One region of the Williamsia sp. Y712 genome, then DNA from elsewhere that is predicted to be linked to it. Evidence: riboswitches for the same ligand, from Rfam matches in the RefSeq annotation. Region 1 holds a riboswitch; each other region holds the start of a gene.
What was found. Region 1 has a riboswitch for S-adenosylmethionine ahead of solA (N-methyl-L-tryptophan oxidase). Riboswitches for the same ligand answer to the same signal wherever they lie in the genome.
Positions count from the first base shown of each region.

Region 2: another riboswitch for S-adenosylmethionine. It lies ahead of AC1D75_RS24185 (bifunctional o-acetylhomoserine/o-acetylserine sulfhydrylase); the one in region 1 lies ahead of solA (N-methyl-L-tryptophan oxidase).
Region 3: another riboswitch for S-adenosylmethionine. It lies ahead of AC1D75_RS06685 (aminotransferase class V-fold PLP-dependent enzyme); the one in region 1 lies ahead of solA (N-methyl-L-tryptophan oxidase).
Region 4: another riboswitch for S-adenosylmethionine. It lies ahead of AC1D75_RS26740 (LLM class flavin-dependent oxidoreductase); the one in region 1 lies ahead of solA (N-methyl-L-tryptophan oxidase).

Region 1 is NZ_JCAIUN010000003.1:162,000-166,208, reverse strand. Features, by position in the region: gene AC1D75_RS20030 (aminotransferase class V-fold PLP-dependent enzyme) at 1-990, opposite strand, end outside; SAM riboswitch class IV at 1,079-1,191, opposite strand; SAM riboswitch class IV at 1,383-1,500, shown strand; gene solA (N-methyl-L-tryptophan oxidase) at 1,747-2,877, shown strand; gene AC1D75_RS20020 (glutathione S-transferase C-terminal domain-containing protein) at 2,880-3,782, shown strand; gene AC1D75_RS20015 (LLM class flavin-dependent oxidoreductase) at 3,791-4,209, shown strand, end outside.
Region 2 is NZ_JCAIUN010000004.1:214,221-218,429, reverse strand. Features, by position in the region: gene metX (homoserine O-acetyltransferase MetX) at 1-1,127, opposite strand, end outside; gene AC1D75_RS24185 (bifunctional o-acetylhomoserine/o-acetylserine sulfhydrylase) at 1,102-2,418, opposite strand; SAM riboswitch class IV at 2,475-2,584, opposite strand; gene AC1D75_RS24180 (cutinase family protein) at 2,834-4,209, shown strand, end outside.
Region 3 is NZ_JCAIUN010000001.1:1,420,435-1,424,643, forward strand. Features, by position in the region: gene AC1D75_RS06670 (rhodanese-like domain-containing protein) at 1-325, shown strand, start outside; gene AC1D75_RS06675 (O-succinylhomoserine sulfhydrylase) at 363-1,571, shown strand; gene AC1D75_RS06680 (DedA family protein) at 1,656-2,255, shown strand; SAM riboswitch class IV at 2,323-2,438, shown strand; gene AC1D75_RS06685 (aminotransferase class V-fold PLP-dependent enzyme) at 2,469-3,272, shown strand; gene AC1D75_RS06690 (hypothetical protein) at 3,269-3,772, shown strand; gene alc (allantoicase) at 3,820-4,209, opposite strand, start outside.
Region 4 is NZ_JCAIUN010000004.1:761,429-765,637, forward strand. Features, by position in the region: gene AC1D75_RS26725 (ABC transporter substrate-binding protein) at 1-105, opposite strand, end outside; gene AC1D75_RS26730 (hypothetical protein) at 102-251, opposite strand; gene AC1D75_RS26735 (LLM class flavin-dependent oxidoreductase) at 248-1,357, opposite strand; gene AC1D75_RS26740 (LLM class flavin-dependent oxidoreductase) at 1,442-2,509, opposite strand; SAM riboswitch class I at 2,542-2,636, opposite strand; gene AC1D75_RS26745 (MarR family winged helix-turn-helix transcriptional regulator) at 2,943-3,407, opposite strand; gene AC1D75_RS26750 (VOC family protein) at 3,543-4,055, shown strand; gene AC1D75_RS26755 (pirin family protein) at 4,100-4,209, shown strand, end outside.

The DNA of each region.
Region 1 (4,209 bases):
CACACCAACGGCATCGGTGCTGTCGGTGAAGATCTTCAGGGCATGCACGCCCGGGATCTCGGCCAGACCATCGCGCAACCGGTCGGTCAGTGATGTTTCATGGGAAACAACGGCCTCCCCAAGGGATTCGATTTCGACGCAGGCCGCCGCGAGCGCAGCCGCACCCAAGACGTTGGGCGAACCACCTTCATGACGGGCGGGCGCGGGCGCCCACTTCACGTCCTGCTCGGTGACGTTGAGCACCGCACCACCACCGGCGAGATACGGGTCGGCGGCATCAAGCCAATCCCTCAGTCCAACAAGCACTCCGGCCCCGAAGGGCGCGTAGGTCTTGTGTCCCGAGAATGCCAGGTAGTCGATGCCGCAGGCAGTGATGTCCACCCTGCGGTGCGGAACCAACTGCGCGCCGTCGACAGCGATCCGAGCACCGTTGCGGTGCGCAAGATCTGCCAGTTCACTGACCGGCAAGATCTCACCGGTGACGTTCGACGCACCGGTGACCGCCAGCAACACCGCACCGGTCTCTTTGAGTGCGGTCTCCACACGGACGATCGTCGCGGCCAGCGTATTCGCAGCACGGACGACGTGAACATCACTCCACGGCAACAGATTTGAATGATGTTCCAGATCGAGGACGACGACTTTTCCCGGCACGCAGCGAGCCAGGAGGTTCAGCGAATCGGTGGTGTTCCGCGTGAAGATCAGGCAGTGCTGCTCGCCGGCACCGACAAAGTCAGCGACCTGCGCTCGGGCGGTCTCGTACGCCCGCGTCGTCACCTGCGATGCGTAGCCCGCGCCCCGGTGCACACTCGAGTAGGTCGGTAGTAGTCGCGTTATCGCATCGACCACGCTGCACAATGCCGGCGCACTCGCCGCGTAGTCGAAGTTGACGTACCGCGTGGTCGAGCCATCCCTCAGTGGGGCCTGGGTGTCCGAACCCTCTATCGCTGCAAGAGCATTCAGGTTTCGGTTCAGTGTTGCAGTGCTCATATCTCACACCAGCTTCCGGTGTCAGGGATCCCGCACGCACCAAGTTTCGAACCTGCCGATGGAGCAGTTCGGAACTCGGACGGTGGGAGGTCCGCGCTTGCCTGTTCGGGTTCGAACAGGCCAGGTCTTCACCCGGAGCACCCCGCCGCGATGGAGGGTTGCTGACCAGCAAGCCGGGGCTATGCGCTGGTACTCGTGACCGACGACGACGCTAACAGACTTCTTCGGCGTCGTCCATACCCATGTGCTTTAACTTCTCGGCGATCGAAACTCCGCGCATCCATCGGATTTGGGCAGCAGCGTGCGTATGGTTCTGTCCAACAGTTGAAATCCCCTGGCCCGGACACGCACATACGGTGCCCGGATTCGCCTGGTGGACAACAACTGCCCTGTGTCAACGAGTATCAGCGCCAAGTTCCAGCTTGCTGGTCGGCAACCCTCCACCGCGGCGGGGTGCCCTGGATGAAAGACACGGTCCCAGCCTTCACCGGCATGGGACAAGCGCGGGTTTCACGCAAGCGAGCCCGAAGAGATTCCCGGGAGCTTGATGACCTTGTTCAACGCACCACGCGGTCGAATCCTGAGCATCTGCCGGGCCCATTGCATGTGCAGCAGTTTCAGATGTTTCAGGTCGTCGAAACCGGCACTGCGGAAGTGTTTTTCACCAATCCTCGAAGCGAGGACACCAGGGCCCCTGTTGGCGTCGATACCAACAATCGAGGGGCTCACCGAACACAACAGAATCGAGGTCACGATATGAGTTCCGTCAAGGTCGACACCGTGGTTGTCGGTGGTGGCGCGATAGGTTCGGCCGCCGCCTGGCAACTGGCGCGCCGGGGTGTCGAGACCGTGCTGCTCGAACGATTCACCCCCGGCCACACCAACGGCGCCTCACATGGCGCCTCCCGCATCTTCCGCACCTCCTACGCCGAGCGCACCTACGTCGCGCTCGCGAGGGAAGCGGAAGGACTCTGGGCCGACCTCGAAGCCGAGTCCGGGACGCAACTGCTCACCGTCACCGGCGGCGTCGATCAGGGATGGACTCCGTACCTGTCCCAGATCGCAGATACCCTCGCCGACCTCGGACTCGTCCATCATTGGCTCGAGCCCGACGAGGCCTCGCAGCGCTGGCCCGGAATCAGATTCGACGGCCGCGCGTTGTACTACCCCAACAGCGGGCGACTACATGCAGACAACGCTGTCAGCGCACTACAACGCGGCGCAGCAGCTCTCGGTGCAGAGGTTCGACACGAATCGCAGGTGATCTCGATCGACGTCACAGACGAGAACTCGGTCACCGTGCGCACCGATGACCAGGAGTACGTGGCCCGACGTGTGGTGGTGGCGGCAGGCGCCTGGGCGACGAAGCTGTTGTCGGGCATCGCAGCGCTGCCACAGATCACCGTCACCCAAGAGCAACCCGCACACTTCGTACCGCGTGACCAGGACGCCGAATGGCCCAGCTTCGGGATCTTGCATGACCCGGACGGACCGAACGCGCCCGAATTCGGTGGTGTGTACGGCTTGTCTTCGGGTGCCGAAGGCATCAAGGTCGGCTTCCATGGAACCGGACCCGTCGTCGACCCCGACCACCGCGATTTCACGGCGGAACCACGGCAGCTCAAGGCCCTGCAGGAGTACGTCCGTCATTGGGTGCCCGGCGTCGATGCCGACGAACTGACCCCGATCAGCTGCACGTACGCGACCACGCCCGACTCCAACTTCGTCATCGACCGCCGCGGTCCGGTTGCGGTCGCCGCCGGATTCTCCGGACACGGCTTCAAGTTCGTGCCCGCCATCGGCCGCCTCCTCGCCGACCTCACCGCCGACAAAGATGCCCCCGAGTTGTTCTCATTCCGTTCCCACTCCGCAGAAAAGGTTGTCTAGCCATGTCGAACTTCGCCAGCCCAGCCGATACCGAGACTTACGGCGAGTACACGATCACTCGCGAACCGGACGACACCCGACCGGTGTATCGATTCGCCGGACGTATCAGCGGCGACGGATCCACGCCGTACCCGGCTGTCTCTGATCGCTATCACGTCTATTCCGGCTGGTTCTGCCCGTGGGCTCAGCGGGTCACGCTGGTCATCGAGCTGGCCCGCCTCACCGATGCGATCAGTGTCAGCTACGTCGACGGTGCCCGCGATGCCCGCGGGTGGGCATTCCGCGAAACCCACGGCCCCGACCCGGTGAACGGCTTCACCCTGTTACGCGATGCCTACGACGCCACCGAACCTGGCTTCGATGGCCACGTGTCGGTCCCCACCCTGTGGGATCGCGAGACGAAGCAGGTGGTGAGCAACACGTTCGACACGCTCGACGCCGATCTCGCGACGCAGTATCGCCGTCAGGTCACCGGCGAGTTCGACCTCTACCCAGAGGACCTGCGCCCGCAGATCGACGAGTTGGAAGCCTGGTTGCGAGCTACGGTCAACAGCACCGCACACGTGGCGACCGGAACCGGTTCGGCCGCGCAGGAAGCCGCGACCACTGTGTATCAGGCATATTCAGAACTCGACAGCCGCCTCGCGGGGAGTCGATACCTCTTGGGCGACAACGTGACTCTGGCCGACGTCCGGCTCTGGGTGACGCTTGTTCGGCACGATGCTGCGGCGGCCAGGGCCGGTACCCGGCGTCTTGCCGACTTCCCGAATCTGTGGCGCTATGCCCGAGACCTGTACTCATTGGACGCATTTCGCGCCACCACCGATTTCGCGTCGTTCGGGGGTTCGGACGCCGTAGCCGGTGAATGGCAGTCGCCGATCACGTCGTCCGCAGCAGCTCACTAGGAGTTCCCATGGCCCCGCCCATCCCCCTGTCGGTTCTCGACCTTCTGCCCCGTTCCAGCGGGTCGGACAACACCACCGCAATACGCAACGCCATCGACCTGGTCCAGCGCGCCGAACAATTCGGATACGCCCGCTACTGGTTTGCCGAACACCACACGAATCCGGGGGTCATCGGTTCGTCGCCCGCTATCGAGATCGCACTGATCGCAGGGTCCACCTCGACCATCCGGTTGGGTTCGGCCGGAGTGCAATTCGGCCATCGGACGCCGCTGGCGACGGTCGAGGAGTTCGGTCTGATCAACACCCTGTACCCGGGTCGCCTCGACCTCGGTATCGGACGATCCATATCTCGCCCCGCCCCGGAAACGACAACGGGATCGGAATCGGTGACCGAAGTCGCGGCAAAGAATTATCTGTCGGCTCGCGG
Region 2 (4,209 bases), on a different contig from region 1:
ATCGCGTCGAATTCGGTCAGGAATCCGTCGTGACCGTTGGCGGAATGCACCACGTGCAATCCATCGACGCAGCCGGGCATGAGTTCGGCCAACTCGATCTGCTGACGCAGAGGATAGAGCCTGTCGGAATCGATGCCACCGACCACCACGGGTACATGGCAGCTCCGCAGGGCGGCTTCGACGCCACCGCGTCCGCGTCCGACGTCGTGGTTGTTGAGCACCTCGGACAGCACCACGTAGCTACCCGGATCAAACCGGCGGACAAGCTTGTCGGCCTGGTGTTCGAGGTAGCTCTGCACCGCGTAACGGCCGCCGTGTAACGGATCTTCTTGTCCCTGAGGGAGATTGGCGAACCTCTGGTCGAGTTCGGGTTCGCTGCGGTAGTACATGTGCGCGATGCGGCGGGCAATGCCAAGACCTGACGTGGGTGTTCGACCACTACCGTGATAGTCGCCGTTCTGCCAGTTGGCATCGGCCTTGATTGCCGCGATCTGTGTTGTCTGCGTACCGATTTGGTCAGCTGATGCGCGAGCGCCGACGGCCAGGATCAAGCCGCTCCGCACTCGCTGCGGGTAGCCGATGACCCATTCCAGAGCGCGGGCGCCACCCATCGAGCCGCCGATGACGGCTGCGACGGAATCGATCTGCAGTGCGTCGAGCAGTGCGACCTCGGCGCGGACCTGATCGAGAACGGTGATGGTGGGGAAACGTGAACCCCACACCTGACCTTCGGAATCCAGTGATGCCGGGCCGGTGGAACCGCCGCATCCGCCGAGGACATTTGCCGAGATGACACACCACTCGTCGGTGTCGACCGCGGCGCCCGGACCGATCAGCCCATCCCACCAACCGGGGGTGGGCTGATCGGGACCGACGGGTCCGGTTGCGTGGGAGTCGCCGGTCAGGGCATGCAGTGCCAGAACAACGTTGTCGCGGGTGGGCGAGAGTGTGCCCCAGCGCTGAAACGCCAGGGTCACATTCTCGATCTGTCCGCCGTTGTCCAGCGAAATCGGGCCGACCGACACACTGGTCAGCTGCCCATCAGGCAGGAATTCCCAGTCCGGATGAGTTCGTGGTGGCGTGTGCGGGTCGATACTCACCTCACTTGGCCGCAGCGAAGCCTGCATCGAGGTCGGCGATGATGTCGACGATGTTCTCGATGCCGACAGCCAACCGGACCAGTCCGGGGGTCACGCCTGCGGCCAGCTGCTCTTCGGCGATCAGCTGGGAGTGGGTGGTCGAGGCGGGATGGATGACCAGCGAGCGCACATCACCGATGTTGGCGACATGGCTGTGCAGGACCAGTGCGTCGACGAACCTCTTGCCTGCGTCCACGCCGCCGGCGATCTCGAAGCCGATGATCGCGCCCTGGCCACGCGGGGCCAATTCCTGGCCTCGCTTGTACCAGCGTGAGGATTCGAGTCCGGCGTATGCCACTGACTCCACCTGCGGGTGCTCCTCCAGGTACTTGGCCACTTTCTGGGCGTTCGACACGTGGCGCTCGATCCGCAGGCTGAGGGTTTCCAGGCCCTGGGCGATGAGGAAGGCGTTGAACGGCGAGATGGCGGCACCGGTATCGCGCAACCACTGCACGCGGGCCTTGAGGGCGTAGGCCGGAGCACCGAGGTCGGCGAAGATCGCACCGTGGTAGCTCGGGTCCGGGGTGGTGAATCCGGGGAACAGGTCCACACCGTCACGCTGGCCGCGCCAGTCGAAGGTGCCACCGTCGACGATCACGCCGCCGATCGCGGTGCCATGTCCACCAAGGTATTTCGTGGCCGAATGCACCACGATGTCGGCGCCGTGCTCCAGCGGGTTGATCAGGTACGGGGTGGCGACGGTGTTGTCGACGATCAGTGGCAGGCCGGCCTCGTGGGCAACGGCGGAGATGCCGGGGAGGTCGAGGATCTCGTTGTTCGGGTTCGAGATGGTCTCACCGAACAGGGCGCGGGTGTTGGGCTGGATGGCCGCGCGCCAGCTGTCGAGGTCTTCCGGGTCATCAACGAAACTGACCTGGATACCGAGCTTGGGAAGCGTGTAGTGGAAGAGGTTGTACGTGCCGCCGTAGAGGCGGGGGCTCGACACCACATGACCGCCGTTTTCGACGATGTTCAGGATCGAATAGGTCTCGGCGGCCTGACCCGACGCGACGAGCAGAGCCGCCACGCCACCTTCGAGGGCTGCGATGCGCTGCTCGACGGCGTCCTGGGTGGGGTTCATGATGCGGGTGTAGATGTTGCCGGGCTCGGCCAGACCGAAGAGGTTGGCGGCGTGCTCGGTGTCGCGGAACGTGTACGACGTTGTCTGGTAGATCGGCAGGGCACGGGCGGAGGTTGCCGAATCCGGGCTCTGGCCAACATGGACCTGCTTGGTTTCAAAGCTCCAGTTGTCGGCCGGATTGACGTCGGTGTCAGACATGTAGGACTTCTCTTTCTTGGTCGTTAGACATCCAATTAGAGGGTCCGACCTTTCGGACCCCGCGCTTGCCGCGGCGAACCGCAACCTGGTCGTCACCCGGAGCACCCCACCGCGGTTGGAGGGTTGCCGGTCAGCTAGCCGGGGCTTGTCGCTGACACTCAGGACCTGGCCAAAAGGATATAACACGCGCTTCCTGTGCAAAAAAGCGTTCAGCGCAGGGAGATTCTGTGATTCGCCATCGTGTAGTCCGCTCTGTACTACGTTCACGCGATTGGTCATTGTCAATACCTGTCGTAACTTCAGTGCATCGCCTTGAATTGCCTGAGGCAGTTAGCAATTCGAAACAACTGGGGCTGCTGTGGGTGTTCAGACGAGGCGTGGTCGTGTTGTTTCGAAACGGACCAATCGGCGCGCGGTGGCGCTTGCCTCCGGTGCTGCGGCGGCGGCGCTGCCGGTGCTCGGTTTCCTCGGGAGCGCTCCGGGGCTCGCCGCCGAGTCAGCGCCGTATGACTGCGGTGACGGCGGAGTGTTCGTGGTGGCCGGCACCGATGATCCGAACCACCTGCACACCCGGGGCCTGGAGACCAGGTACACCGACCAGGGCTACGTGATCAACCGGGTCGACTACCCGGCGACCTTCTGGCCACTCGGTGCGCAGAGTTACGACGCGAATATCGAGACCGGAAAGGCCGCGCTCGCCCGGGACGTGGCGACCTATCAGGCCAACTGCCAGGACAAACCGGTTGTCATCGTCGGTTATTCACAGGGGGCCCGCATCTCCGGTGACGTACTGACCGACATCGCGGCGGGCAAGGCCGGTGGCGTGACCTCGGTCGGAGTGTCGGGTGAGCTCTATTCCGACCCACGGCGACGGGGCACGAACTCCGGTGCCGGAGCCGAGGTCAACCTCATCAATGCGTATCCGGGGGCGATACTCGACGGTTCGCGCGACGGCGACTTCGGCGACATTGCGGTGTACTCGGTCTGTATCGACGGCGACGCGATCTGTGACCTACCCGATCTGCGGCGAGATCCCATCGGGGCGCTGGATGCGCTGGTGGGCTTCTTCGTCAAACACCAGAACTACGGCCCGATCATGGCGGCCGGGCCAGGCGCATCCGTCGGTACCGACGGCGTCACTGTCATCAAAGAGTCCGACGGTGCCGATGTGGTCTTCATCGCCGCCGATCCATCACTGACCATCGTGCTGGCACAGGTCGGGTTACCCAACCTGCTGCGCCCGGTGATCCTCGATTTTCCCTATGCCGAACTGGCGGTCATCCAGCCGATATCACGCGCGATCATGGGATTGCTGCCTGCGCTGCCGCAGCTCGGGCACGGCGCATATCTGACCGATCTGTACGCGATCCGGGACGCGCTGTCCGGTGATCCGACTGCATGGGCCGCGATCTTCGGGAGCGCGGTCAGCATCATCCGGTATCCGGAGAACTTCGTTCGGGACTGGATCGCGGTGATCGACGCCGTCCTCGACCACCGCGACCCGGACCTCGGGTTCATCGCGGCACCGACGGTGCGAGCCATGGCGGTTGCGGCATTCGGTGCGACCACCGAGGGAGGGGCGGGCCTGGACGATCGCACCACGGATATCGCCGATTCCGGCGATTCCGGCGAGGTGCTCGCCGCGCCGACCGTCGATCACGTGCAGACGCCTGTCGCCGCCGTTTCGGTGCCGGGCAGGCACCGGGCGCCGGAAGGCACCCCGTCGGCCGTGCGACCTGCTGATGTGTTCGCCGACGCCCCGGTGTGGAGCGGTCCGGCAACCTCGCAGCC
Region 3 (4,209 bases), on a different contig from region 1:
GGCCGAGTGGAGCTACGTGGGCGTACCGGATCTGTCCGGTATCTCCAAGAAGGCGATCCTCATCGAATGGGTCAGCTTTCCTGATGGTGCCCGCAACGCCGATTTCGTGGGGCAGCTGCGTGAAGCCGGTGTCCAGGACGACCAGCAGGTGGTGTTCCTCTGCCGGTCCGGGCAGCGTTCGATCGGTGCAGCCGAGGCCGCGACCGCCGACGGGGTGGCCAAGGCGTACAACATCCTCGACGGTTTCGAGGGTGCGACCGATCCGGACGGACATCGCGGTGCGGCCGGATGGAAGGCAACCGGCCTCCCGTGGCGACAATCGTGACCCCGGCGAGAAGATTCAAGACAACATATTGCGCACGATGGAGGACGAGTTGAACGCCAAGCTGCCCGAGGGACTTTCGCCCGAGACCCTCGCTGTGCGCGGAGGCCTCATGCGGTCCGGTTTCGACGAGACCTCCGAGGCCATGTACCTGACCTCGGGGTACGTCTATTCGTCCGCAGCTGCGGCCGAGCGGGCTTTCACCGGTGAAGACCAGCGATTCGTCTACTCCCGCTACGGCAACCCGACCGTGGCCATGTTCCAGGAGCGGCTCCGTCAGCTCGAGGGTGCCGAGGCGTGTTTCGCCACGGCCAGTGGCATGGCGGCGGTCTTTGTGGCGCTCGGTGCGCTGCTCAAGGCGGGGGACCGGCTGGTGGCGGCGCGCAGCCTGTTCGGTTCGTGCTTTGTCGTGTGCAACGAGATCCTTCCCCGCTGGGGCATCGAAACCGTCTTTGTCGACGGCGAAGACATCGAACAGTGGGAACAGGCACTGTCGAAGCCGACCGACGCGGTGTTCTTCGAGACCCCGTCGAACCCGATGCAGACCCTGGTCGACGTGGAGCGTGTCTGCGAACTCGCCCACGCCGCCGGTGCACAGGTTGTGCTGGACAACGTCTTTGCGACCCCACTCCTGCAGAGTGGCCTCGAGCTCGGTGCCGACGTGATCGTGTATTCGGGCACCAAACACATCGACGGCCAGGGCCGGGTGATGGGTGGGGCCGTGCTCGGGAGCAAGGAGTACATCGACGGTCCGGTGCAGACCCTGATGCGGCACACCGGTCCGGCGCTGAGCCCCTTCAACGCCTGGACGTTGCTCAAGGGACTCGAGACGATGCGGTTGCGGGTCGACCATTCGACTGCCGCGGCACTGCGAATCGCCGAATTCCTGGAAGCCGATCCGCGGGTGGCGCGGGTGAGATATCCGTTCCTGCAATCACATCCGCAGCATGATCTGGCGAAAAAGCAGATGTCGGGTGGTGGCACCGTGGTGACGTTCGAACTCGCCGACACGGGCGCGGCATCCGGAAAGGCGCGGGCGTTCGAGTTGCTCGACGGTCTGCAGATCGTCGACATCTCGAACAATCTCGGGGACTCGAAGTCGTTGATCACGCACCCGGCCACCACCACCCACCGCGCGATGGGACCCGAGGGCCGGGCCGCGATCGGGTTGTCCGATTCGCTGGTCAGGCTGTCGGTCGGATTAGAAGGTGTGGATGATTTGTTGAAGGATCTGGACAGGGCCCTGTAGGGGAGTCGCACGACTCCACCGAGGTCGTCATCGGAGAAGGAGGGTGGCATCTTTCACTCCCTGGCGGATTGGGTCATCTCGATCGTGCAGTCAACGCCGCCGTGGGCGGTGTACCTCGTGGTCTTCATCGTCATCTACTGCGAGGCGGCCGCGCTCCTGGGCCTGATCATGCCTGGTGAGACGATCCTGCTCGCCGGTGGCGTGGCTGCCGCCGTCGGCGAGACCAACATCGTGTGGCTGATAGTCGGTGCGTGCGTTGCGGCGGTACTCGGTGACTGGACGGGCTATTCCATCGGCCGCAGATCGGGCGGCCGCATCACCGAAACCCGCTTCGGTGGGTGGGTGGGGCAAGAACGCTGGCAAAAGGCCGAGGAACTCATCCGCCACGGCGGGGTCGCCACCGTGATCGGCGCGCGCTGGATTGGATATGTCCGCACGGTCACCCCGTTTGTGGCCGGGATGAGCAAGATGCCCACGCGCCAATACTTGCTCGCGAACGTGTTCGGCGGGGTCGTCTGGGTGACCGCGGTGTGCATCGTCGGATATGCGGTGGGCGAGACGGTCGGGGCGACGCTGATGTTCTATCTGGCAGTTGGTGCCGGAGCGCTCATGCTCACCTACTTCGGCTTTCGCTGGTGGCGACACCGGAGTAGGTCACAAAAGTCCTCTGCCAGCGCGGAATAACATTCACGCCGGGTTAAAGAGGTTCGACATTTGACACGGAAATCAAATGCGCTGCAATGTGGTTATCGGTGATGAGTGTCAGCGTCAAGCCCCGGCTTGCTGGCCGGCAACCCTCCATTCGCGGCGGGGTGCTCCGGGTGACAACCTGGCCGGTGTCTGTTCGGACGGCGGCAAGCGCGGACTCCGGCGGAGTCCTGATCCGAAGGGATGCGGGTGACAAGCTCCTCCACCAGTGATGTCAGGGAAGAAATCGCCCGGTTAGTGAAGGCACGCCCGACCGATCGAGTTCTGTTCGCGTCCGATCTCGCCGAGGCCGTCGCACTGGTCGCCGGTGTAGCACCCGGCGACGTCCTGACACTCGATCTGGACGCCGACCTCGCGGCCACCACCACCGACGGTGCTCACCGTGTGATGCCTGCGCAGGTCGATCTGAGGACCACCCTTGCCGCGGTGGATAGTGAACTCGAACGTCGGCCTGCCGCACTCCTGATCGTCCCCGCAATCGCCGAGGCCACCGGCGAAGTTCTGCCACTGCCCCCACTCGCCGCGATCGCGCATCGACGCGGCGCGCGACTGCTCATCGACGGTAGCGAGCTCGTCACCCGGCGGGCCGTCAACCTCACCAGCCATGGAATCGACTACCTGGTGTTGTCCGGCCGGTCCGTAGCGGGCCCGGCTGTGGTTGTCGGTCGCGGCGACTGGCTCGCCGACTGTGCCGACGCCATCAGTCCCGGTCATTCCCCGGCCAGCGCGTTCGCCGACCTCGGATACGAGTGGGTCGGTCGCCATGAGCAGGCATTGTCGCAGTGGCTCGACGCCGAGGTGGCTCGGATTCCAGGTATCCGCCGGCTCCAGTTGTGGCCCGATGCCCGGGACCGGGTGGGAATCGCCTCGCTGACCGTTGCGGGCCACCCCGACCCCATAGTCATCCGCTGGGGTGCCGGCACCAGCATCGATGAGCTTGCCCGGCAACTGAACTCAATCACCGAGAATGTTTTCGAGCAGGAGAAGTCATGACCGAAACCAGTCGCGCCGCCACCCCACGGACGCGTCCCGAACTGCTGGTTGCCATCGACGGTGACGACCACCCGATCGCCTGGAGCGGGCGCCGTCCGGCCGATGCGCGGAGTTCGGCGGTCCGTCGGATCCGCCAGCCGGACCTGCGGGGCGGCATCAAGGAGCGGGCTGCGTTGCGCGCCGGATGGCAGGACCTCGGCGAGGATCCCGCGGATCTGCTGGTGGCGTTGGAGATCGACGTGGTGATCGCCGAAGATGCGGCCACCGCTCGGGCCGAGCTCCTCCGGCTCGGGGAGTCGCGATTCGGCGACACCGTGCGCTATGTCGGCACCGCCAACGGACTCGTGACGCTGATTGTCGACGTCTACGCCGCCGAGGTCGCCGATGCGGTCATCCTGCGGCCCCTCGACCAGGGACGAACAGGAGATCGGCCCGGCTCGGCGCAACTCATCGCCGATCAGGTGCTGCCCGGACTGCTCGAGCGGGCTGCGGCAGCCTGATCCCGCCCACCACGCCTGCCGTCAGGCGTGGTGAGGGGAACGGTCGATCAGCTCTCGCCGTTTTCCCAGCGGTCGACGATCCGTGCGCGAGCATCCTCGGTCAGCGAGCCGTACAACCGCAGTCTTGCCATGCCGCCGTCGGGGAAGATGTCGAGGCGGGCCTCGGTCATCGGTCGATCGACGTCGATGAGGAACCGGTGACGGGTGTCGGGTTGCAGGGGCGATCGGCCCAAAACGTCGAACCACTCACCGTTTTCGCCGTCTCGGCCACGAATCGTCGCCGACCCCGGCGCATTTCCCAGGAAGTAGCTGGTGTCGAGTTCGGCGAGTCCGATCGTCGATTCACCGGCCAATTTGACCTGGACCCAGTCGTTTCCGTCGTCCCGTCGACGCGAGGTCTCCCAGCCTTCGCCCATCGTGCGGGCCCGGCCGGGCAT
Region 4 (4,209 bases), on a different contig from region 1:
GCCCTCGCCACCGGAGGCGTCGGACCCGCAGGCACTGAGCAGGGTTCCCGTCATCAGTGCAGCGCCGAACACGGCGAGTAGCGGTCGGGACACACGTGCATTCATCGATTTCCTCCGTCGATCCTGGCGGTAGCACGCTGCTGCGGCGAAGCGGCGGCTGCTTCACCCGCTGTCAGCTCACTGATGAGGTTAAACCGTTGCGTCCCAATATCTTCAATAAAATCAGCTTGGTTTTGAACCAACTCGATCACGCCGCACCCTGGATGTTTCTGTCGCGCTTTGCGACTTCCTCACGAACGATCGGAATCACATACCGGCCGAAGTCGATCGCGTCGTCGAGCAGGTGGTAGCCACGGGCCGAGAGGATCTCGATCCCGAGGTCGTGGTATTCGAGCAGCGCGGCCGCCACCGTCTCCGGAGAACCGACCAGCGCATTGGAATTTCCGCCGCCCCCGGTTGCCTTGGACGTCGCCGTCCATCCCGCGGCTCCGAAACGGTCGACTGAATCAGCGATCTCGAGCAGACGCTGGGAACCGGCGTTCTGAGGCGATGTCAGGGAGAATCCGCGTGGGAACTGGGTGGCACCGGCCGCACGGGCATTGAGCTGACCGAGTATCGATTCCGCCTTCCGCCAGGCCAATTCGTCGGTCGGCGCGATGATCGGCCGGAACGCGACCTGTAGCCGCGGGCGATCCGCACGACCTGCAGCCTTCGCGGACGCGGTGATCGACGCGATCTGCTCGGCCGTGTTCTCGACGGGTTCACCCCACAGCGCATAGATGTCGGCCTCGGCGCCGCCGACCGCATAGGCCGCCGCCGACGACCCACCGAAGGAGATGTCGGGCCGAGGCTGCGCAACCGGGAAGACATCGGAGACGAAGTCGTTGAATCGGTAGTAGGTGCCGTCGTGGTCGAACGGTTCGCGACTGGTCCAGGCCTTCTTGACGACCTGGATGTACTCCCGGGTGCGTTCGTACCGTTGGTCTTTCGACAGGAAGTCACCCTCCCGCTGCTGTTCGGTGTCGTTGCCACCGGTGATGAAGTGCACCGTCACCCGGCCCCCGGAGATCTGGTCGAGTGTCGCGAAGGTCTTGGCGGCGAATGTCGGATACGAGACATTGGGACGGTGCGCCAGCAGGATCTCGATGCGTTCGAGGTTGCTCGCGATGTACGAAGCGGCCGCCGCGGGTTCAGGAGTACCGGCACCATAGGCGAACAGGATCCGGTCCCACCCGAAATCCTCGTGTGCACGAGCGAGTTTGAGCGTGTACTCCCGGTCGAACGAACCGGCGGTGGTACGAGGATGGATCTCGGTGCCGTCATTCGTGGCAGCGATCCCCAGGAACTCTACTGGCATGTTTGTCCTTTTCGACGAATTAGATGAAGCGGGCGAAGGTGCGCCTGCCGACATGCATCGACGGCGGGACCCGGGTCGAAGCGGTCATGACAGCACTTCCAACGCGGCGGGTGTGGAGATGGGGCGACTCGGGATCTCACGCCTGAGCACCGGGGCGATCTCGGACTGGAAGAGTTCGAGGGAATCGCGATGCTGGGAGTCGGTGAGGCCGCTGGCATCAGCGTGCAGATGCATGACCTCATGGCCGAATTTCTCGTGATACCGCAACACTTTGTCGATCACCTGCTGCGGGCTCCCGAGCAGCAGCGAGCTGCGTTCGATGGCGTCTTCGAGGGTCGGAAACACCAGCGGCAGACCGAATGACCCGAGTCTGGCCATGGTGGCATCGAAGATCGGGCGGTATGTGTTGATCGCATCCTGCGAGTTCTTGGTGGCGTAGTACCCGGCCGATCCCGCACCTACGAGGGCATCGGCCGGATCGTGCCCGTAAGCCGCCCACCGCGCTCGGTAGTAATCGATCAATTCCGCATAGGGTTCGATCGGGTTGGTGACATTGGCCGAGAACAACGGATCCCCGTAAAACGCTGCCAGATCCACTGATTCACGGCTGGTGGCGCTGCCGTGCCAGACGCGGATCTTTTTCTGCAGCGGACGGGGTAGCGCCTCCGCGTCGGTCAACGATGGTCGGTACTTGCCCGTCCAGGTGATGGTGTCGTCCTGCCACAACCGTCGGAAGAGTTCGTACCCTTCCCGGTTGCGCTCCCACTGGTCGGCCTCGGTGACGTGGAACAGCTTGGCCTGCGCGGCACCGTTGCCCTTGCCGATCATCAGTTGCAGTCGGCCACCGGAGAGGTTGTCGAGGGTCGAGTAGTCCTCGAAGGCCCGCACCGGATCGAGCAAACTGAGCGTTGTCACCGCGGTGAACAGTGCGATCGTCGAAGTCCGTGCGGCGATGTTACTGAGAACCACCGGTGGCGACGAGGAGATGAACGGCCTCTCGTGCCGCTCGCCGACCCCGAAGCCGTCGAAGCCCAATTCCTCTGCGAGAACCGCGTTGTCGATCACTTCTCGAAACCGCTGCGCCGGTGACACGGTCTCGCCGGACAACGGGTGAGGCGTGTGGGTGATCAGACTGATCAACAGAAACTTCACCCGGACTCCTGAACTGATGGCATGACACACAACCTTCATCGGTCCCGGCAGTAGCACCCGCACCCGCCGAGGCGGGGGGTTGCTGCGACGTCAGCGAGCCGGGTCTCTCAGTCGCTCTTGATGATCCTTGTGCACAGTAGGCCGGTGCCCATAACGCGTCAAACGATGAATCAACTTGCCCGACAGACGGTGTGAGTCACCTCGGTGCCGTGGCCAGGGATGCTCGGCTCCCCCGACGAACGGACCGATGGACCTTTCCGAAGCATTGCCGCAGCACAACAGCCTTCAGAGCGATCCGGCCTGCCCGCGGCGATCGCAGGCGTGCAGCACGACGCGTCACGATCACCCGCCGCGTACACGATTAGATTCAGCCGGGTTCAAACCCCCCGTCATCAACGATCGCGGGGCTGACGGTGTCGACTGAACGGGCCGCCTACTCGGGCGCCTGCAGTAGGTGCTCGCGGGTCTCGGCGAATGCTCGCCCCAACACGGCAACGTCGCTCGGACTGAGGAGGTCGAACATGTTTCGCCTCACCTCGGCGACATGTCCGGGGCTCGCCGACGTCAGCTTCTGCATCCCGGCGTCGGTCAATTCCGCCATCATGCCGCGTTTGTCGTCTTCGCATTCGACGCGACGCACCCATCCGGCGTCAACCAGACGACCGATCGCCCTGGTGGCGCCGCTTCTTGTGGTCGTGATCGCATCAGCCAGATCCCGCATGCGCAGTCGGCGTTGCGGCGCCTCGGACAGGATCACCAGCAATTCGAAGTCGGTGAACGACAAACCCGCATCCCGGGCCAGCTGCTGATCGAGTGTCCGCAGCAGCAACCGGGTGGCATCCAGGTATGCGCGCCATGCCTGCTGCTCGTCCTCACTGAGCCACTGTGTTGGTTCCACGGCTAGAGCATAACCAAAGTAGTTGACAAAGCAACCAGTTGCGGTACGCTACCGAAGTAGTTGACGACGCAACCATTTACCTATGGCAACTCGAAGCGCACACTGGATGAAGACCCCGCACCGAAAGGACCGGCCATGAGCACCGCCGACACCGACGAGAAGCGCCTGCAGGAATATGCGGGCAAGCGTGAGGCGATTCGCGCCAAACACCTGGTACCTGCCGAATCCCGGCCCGCCTCCTCGGCGCGCGGCCTGCACCACACCGCACTGGTCAGCAGCGACGTCGAACGGACCGTGCGCTTCTACCAGGATCTGCTCGAGTTCCCACTGACCGAACTCATCGAGAACCGCGACTACCCCGGATCGTCGCACTTCTTCTTCGACATCGGCAACGAAAACCTGTTGGCGTTCTTCGACTTTCCCGGCCTCGACGTCGGCCCGTACCAGGAAGTCCTCGGCGGGCTGCATCATGTCGCGATCAGCGTCGAGCCGCAGCGCTGGAAACACCTGCGCGACAAACTGATCGACGCAGGCGTCGAACTCATCGAACACAGCGAGGTGTCGCTGTACTTCCGCGACCCCGACGGGGCCCGCCTCGAACTCATCGCCGATCCCCTCGGCGAGATGTACGGCTCTCACGTTCTCTAGACCGGCTTTCTTGCGATAGCGCTCCATTCGAAAGGCCCCCACCGATGACCACAGCAACACCTCCCACCCGCTTCGACGTCCGTCGTGCCGACAGCCGCTTCACGACCAACGCCGGTTGGCTCGACTCCAAACATTCCTTCTCATTCGGCCCCCA